DNA from 2 places in the Paenibacillus sp. NPDC058071 genome. Region 2 is predicted to be linked to the other one. Evidence: predicted binding sites of a transcription regulator. Region 2 holds the regulator's gene; the other holds the start of a gene.

Evidence for each region. Region 2 encodes LexA, which represses DNA repair genes until DNA is damaged. Its sites were predicted from a motif close to CGAACATATGTTCG; they were not measured.
Region 1: ACFVTB_RS26220 (DNA polymerase IV) is a predicted target of LexA. The motif match lies at 1,884-1,897, and genes of this name have one in related genera.

Annotation. Positions count from the first base shown of each region.
Region 1 is NZ_JBHVSK010000025.1:4,307-7,429, reverse strand. Features, by position in the region: gene ACFVTB_RS26235 (Crp/Fnr family transcriptional regulator) at 1-504, opposite strand, end outside; gene ACFVTB_RS26230 (NUDIX domain-containing protein) at 543-986, opposite strand; gene ACFVTB_RS26225 (putative periplasmic lipoprotein) at 1,027-1,485, opposite strand; gene ACFVTB_RS26220 (DNA polymerase IV) at 1,914-3,123, shown strand, end outside.
Region 2 is NZ_JBHVSK010000001.1:103,727-106,849, reverse strand. Features, by position in the region: gene ACFVTB_RS00445 (hypothetical protein) at 1-127, opposite strand, end outside; gene ACFVTB_RS00440 (DUF896 domain-containing protein) at 349-534, opposite strand; gene ACFVTB_RS00435 (LysM peptidoglycan-binding domain-containing protein) at 987-1,355, opposite strand; gene lexA (transcriptional repressor LexA) at 1,515-2,135, shown strand; gene glnA (type I glutamate--ammonia ligase) at 2,336-3,123, opposite strand, start outside.

The sequences.
Region 1 (3,123 bases), on a different contig from region 2:
AAAATTGATAGGCTCGACCTGGCTGTACAAATAGCGGAGCAGCTTGTGCCTGAGAGACATCGACACATTGTCAATCGATTTGCGCACCGTCTCATACAGCTTCCCGGCCAACTGTTTCGTCAAGTACAGCAAGAAGTGGTTATCCGCCAGCAGCCATTTTTGATAAATTTCCTTTTTCAACACAAGCGTAGAAGCCTGGGTCTCAGCTGTAATGCGGCAGACGTACGGCGTCATTAAGGCAATTTCGATATCACTGATCATCTGACCCGGATAAAGATAGGCGATAATAAGGACCGTACCGTCATCCAGAATGTGCTCTACTTTCAAGTGCCCCTCTATAACGATATAGAAGACATCAGGATGCTCTCCTTGCTCGCATACCAGCTCTTCCGGATAATAGCGCCATAGCTCCCAATGGACAAACAGGTCCGGCGGCATGTGCTCCAGCATTTCATGCAGCCATCTGTAGTTGTTCATCATGTTGAGCAGGACTGACTTGTCCATTTGCAGCCTCCAATTACCTTTTTACAGCTAGTATTCCCCTAGTGCTTGTGGTCTTGCAAGACTCGCTTGGCGACTTCCCGAATAGCTGCTGGCACCGACTTTTCATCTAATTGGGCGTCATCAAACCACATCCACTCCTCCCCGACTTCCGTTCGCTCTCTGCGAAGAACTTCTCCAACATAGATGTAATCGATATGGTCATGCTGATCATCGATACGTTCGAGCTGAATGTTGATCGGGAAAGCCAAGGGGATTACACCAGGCTCTGGATGACTGTCTTCTTGTGCCGACAACAGCCGAATCGAATAGCCTGTCTCTTCTAGCACCTCTCTGACAGCCGCTTCATCCGGTGTTTCGTTCGACTCCAAGTGCCCGCCTGGCGGAAAAAAGCACCCCACAAACGGCGGTTTTCGCCTCCGCATAAACAATAATGCGTTGTGCTCTTCATTCAAGACATAAACCGTAGCGGTAAATTCTCTAATTCGCTTCTGCTCGATTTCTTCTCACCTCCATTCGCTTGCCTTATTTGATTTTTATTTTAGAGATCCTCGCAATTCGAAAAAAGGACAATTGTCTAGTAGTGTTAACTAACGGGTCGTATTCGGTAAAATGAATGTTAAACTTATAAAAAGGACATTCTGAATGGAATTTAGCTCCCATTCGGAATGTCCTATATGAATATTTTCCCCTATTATCACCAAGTGGCTTGCTACGCCCTCCAAATCTTATTAAGGCTCTTCCAATATCCGTTCTGCTTTTATCATTGTTTGATTCCCAATTTTCTTTTGGCATGGGTTGACGGTTCTTAAGAACTTTACCGAGTTTTTCCCCAACTTTATCAGCTGACACTTCACTCACAGAAATTCCGTATACTTTGTCATTGACAATTACGGAGCTAGGATAAGTGGAGTTATTCTGTGAACAACCAGCCAGCAGCAAGAGTATAATCACCATAATCATTAAATTTAATTTGATTTTCATTGTATTTACAACCTTGTTTATTTAATGTAATAGGCTCAAAACCGAAATCAGTGCTTGACTTGAAGCGAGGGGAATCGCTGCAGGTCAGAGGGTTCTTCCGCTACTCTCTTTTTCTTTGTCAAGAACTGATTTTGATGAAGAACCATGTAATAATGATAAACCCCTCCACGTCCATTTAATGGAAGGATTAGCAATACTGTTTACTCCTTCTTCTAAAGCAACTTGCCAGAGGCACACTAGAAGGATGTACGAATGCCAGCTACTAGATATACGGATCTATTGCTTTAAATGCTCGCTCATGTTTAATTATATTCTTTTCGCGTGTTTAGCCCCCTGTCTGAAATTACCTGCATTTATCCCTTGCATACAGAACATACATTCGGTATATAATAAGGATACGAACATACTTTCGCATCGAAGGTGAACTTATGCAAGAACGAACCATTATGCTGATCGACGGCCAATCGTTTTACGCCTCGGTCGAGAAGGCGGCGCATCCCGAGCATAAGGACGCTCCGGTCGCCGTCGCCGGTGATCCTTCGCGCCGTTCCGGCATCATTCTAGCCGCCTGCCCGATCGCGAAGAGCCGCGGCGTCAAGACCGCCGAATCGCTCGGCGAGGCGCTCGGCAAATGCCCGGAGCTCGTCATCATCCGTCCCCGCATGCAAAACTACATCGACGTATCTCTGCTCATCAGCGGCATTTTCGGCAAATACACCGATCTAGTCGAGCCCTTTTCTATCGACGAGCAATTTCTCGACGTCACCGGCTCCATTCCTTACTTTGGCGCGCCCGAGGAGATTGCGGTCCAAATTCAGACGAGAATTCTGCTGTACACCGGTGTATGGTCGCGGGTAGGCATCGGCTCGAACAAGATTTTAGCGAAGATGGCGACAGACATTTGGGCGAAAAAAAGCGAGAGCGGCATTTTCACCTTACGGAAGCTGGATGTGGAACGGGTGCTTTGGCCGCAGCCGATTCAAGCGATGTTCGGCGTCGGCTCGCGCATGACCGCTCATTTCCATCGAATGGGCATCGATACGATCGGCGATCTCGGCCGTATGCCGCTCGCTGATTTAAAGCGCCGTATGCGCGCCCGCATGGGACGAAACAGCGACATTCAAGCGGAGCTGTTCTGGCAGACGGCGAACGGCATCGATCCGAGTCCCGTCAAGCCGAGCACGCACGACGCCCAGCAGGCGGTCGGCCATCAGATGACGCTGCCGCGCGATTATTCCGAGCCGCGCGAGATTGACGTCGTGCTGCTGGAGCTGAGCGAGGAGGTATGCCGTCGCAGCCGGGCTAAGGGCTATATGGGGCATGTGGTAGCGGCTGGAGCGCAAGGAGCCGATTTCAGCCAGCCGACCGGCTTTTTCCGGCAAATGACGGTTCCCGATCCGACGAACATCGCGAAGGAAGTATACGCTGCGGCGAAAACGTTGTTTTACGCCCATTGGGACCGTCTTCCCGTGCGTAAGCTCGGCGTGACGCTGTCGCGGCTCGTTCCCGACGATCAGTACCAGCTGACGCTGTTTGGCAACCGGGAAAAGGAACGAAGATTGGAGCGCATGACGGACGCCATTCGAAACAAATTTGGAACGACCGCGATACTGCGGGCTTCCTCTCTGCTCGATGCGG
Region 2 (3,123 bases):
TTCTGCCGCGATAACGATCCTCTTTCGCCGCTCCCGGAAGAGGGGCTTTAATTCCTTGCTTTTTGCGCGCTTTAACCAATTGGCTCTGATTTTTGCGGACTTTTCGTTCCCAACTGCGTGAAGACAATCGAATTCCTCCTAAATAATATGCAATTCAGCTAGGCGATGAGTTATGCTATCACCGCCATTGTGCTGCGTTCTTACGAAAAGCGCCTTCGGCGCCATAACGCGCATCGGGAGAGAAGCGCGGAAAGTTCAATACTCGGCAGATGTAGCTTCGCCTATATACTTGTTAATGGTCTAAAAGTTAGTAGTGAAAATGATGCCTTTGTACTGTTTATACGACAATTATTGCTTCTTCTCTTGCGGCTCGTCCACAAACTCGATATTATCCAACTGCTGACGGAAATTGCTGCGGAAGTTTTCCAAGTACTTTTTACGAAGCTCGTCTCGCTCGACGGTCTCTTCCGGCGTTAAGCCTTCCGTTTTATGTTTGCGCGAAAGCTCATTAATTCGCGTAATTAATTGTCCCATTGCACGTTCACCTCGCTTGCTGTCCAAAAGTAATACCTTTTATCTACTTTGACATTTCGCAGAGGCTGTTGTCAAGGCGAGGCGGGCATATTAAGGCCATGCTGTATTTAATCATATTAATTATTTAATTGTTTTGCGAATGTTTGTTCTATATTAATGTTGCGCTCTATCAATTCGAGTGTTCATGATGCAACTACCTTCGTTTCTCCAGAATCCCTCTGCCCCTTCGTTTTACTCCACTTTTCCGTCAAGCACTGATTTTAAGTTTGATCCGCATTTAAATAATTCGATCTGCACAGACTTGACTTTGATAGATAATATAAAGAAAAGAACAGGAAGAGGAACGCGATGCTGCCGCAATTGCGTTCCTCTTCCTGTTCTTTTGCAATCTACCCGCCAAATTTCTGCCCGAAGGCTGACGTTTGGTTCCGCTATGAAAAAGACTTTTAAGATTACTGCGGGACAATAAGCTGTTGCCCCGGATGTAAATTGACCGATGAGAGACCGTTGCGTTCCTTCAACTGGAACACGTTGTACCGGATATCCTTCGAATCGTCCATATGCAGCTTCGCAATCTCCCACAGTGTATCGCCCGTTCCAACGATAACGATCTGCTCTCCTGCGGAGACGGCAGCAGGTTCAGTTGAAGCGTTCGTACCTACAATCAAAAAACTAGTGAATAATAGTATAAAAAAAGCTAGCGCCACGATCAGCTTGGCAGCTCTGCGGTTAACGGATAGTTGCATAGTTCTCCGTCTCGGCGACCAACCGGCGTCTTCTTTCGTATGTATCGACTTGTAGAAGGAAGGATTCATTAACATATCGACCAACACCCCAAACGTTTGTTCTGTTTTCAGATTACACGAACAAACGTTTGCCGTCAATAGCGAATGCGAACTTTTGTGCTCAAGAACTTATGTTTGTGCGAACTCCGGTTCTATGTTATAATTTTCTACAAATATATTAATGGAGTGATATCTTTGTCGAAGATTTCCAACCGTCAACAGGCGATTCTTGAATTTATAAAGAATGAAGTCAAGGATAAAGGATATCCGCCGTCCGTCCGCGAGATCGGCGAAGCAGTCGGGCTCGCTTCAAGCTCCACCGTCCATGGCCATTTGGACCGACTGGAGAAGAAAGGGCTCATCCGCCGCGATCCTACCAAGCCGCGCGCAATTGAAATATTGGACCAAGAAGACGTCGACGGAATTATCCGCCCAGCAGTCGCGCAAGTTCCGGTTGTCGGCAAAGTAACGGCCGGCGTTCCGATCACTGCAACGGAGAACATCGACGAGTACTTCCCTCTCCCTTCCCACTTCGTCGGGGATGACGACGTCTTTATTCTGAACGTCATCGGCGAGAGTATGATTGAAGCCGGCATCCACAACGGCGACTATGTAATCGTTCGGCAGCAGCAGTCTGCTAACAACGGCGACATCGTTGTTGCGATGACGGAAGAAGACGAAGCGACCGTCAAGACGTTTTACCGTGAGAAAGACCATATCCGCCTGCAACCGGAGAACGCCACGATGGAGCCGATCCGGCTGAAGAACGTCACTATTTTGGGAAAAGTCGTCGGTTTATTCCGAGACTTCCATTAATCCGCCTTGTATCGTATGAAGTAAGAAGCCGCTCTGAAGACGCCTAGTAGAGGCGATCATCTTGAGCGGCTTTTTGTTTGCAAAGTATACGGAAGCCCACCATCGGTGTCGTCATCGATGGTGGGCTTCTTTCCAGAACGGATGAACATTCTCATCAATTAAAGAGGGCCGTCCATTGCTGGACGGCCCTCTCATACCTATTAGTACAGCGTCAAATATTGATCGCGTTCCCATTGGTGAACTTGCGTCTTATACATATCCCATTCAATTTCCTTCAGCTCGTAGAAATGCGCCAGCGCGTGGTCGCCCAACGCGTCGCAGATGACTTCGCTGCGGAGCAACTCGTCGAGCGCTTCCTTCAGGTCTGCCGGCAAGCTTGGTACGCCGGATTCAATACGCTCTTCTTCCGACATGATGTAGATGTTGCGGTCGATTGGAGCCGGCAGCGGCGTTTTGTTCTGAATGCCGTCGAGTCCGGCTTTCAGCATAACCGCGAGTGCCAGGTAAGGGTTCGCCGCAGGGTCCGGGTTACGAACTTCGACGCGAGTGCTAAGACCGCGTGAAGCCGGAATACGGATCATCGGCGAGCGGTTGCTTGCGGACCATGCAACATAACACGGAGCTTCATAGCCAGGCACCAGACGCTTGTAAGAGTTGATCGTCGGGTTCGTGATTGCCGCCATTGCGCGAGCATGCTGCAAAATACCTGCCATATAGTAACGAGCCGTCGTACTCAGACCTAAGCGATCGCTCTCGTCGTAGAATACGTTCGTGTTGCCTTGGAACAGCGATTGGTGGCAGTGCATGCCGGAGCCGTTAACGCCAAACAGCGGTTTAGGCATGAACGTCGCATGAAGGCCATGCTGTCTCGCAATTGTTTTTACAACCAGCTTAAAGGTTTGAATCTGGTCGGCCGCTTTGATGGCGTCCGCATATTTAAAGTCAATTTCATGCTGGCCTGGAGCAACTTCGTGATGGGACGCTTCGA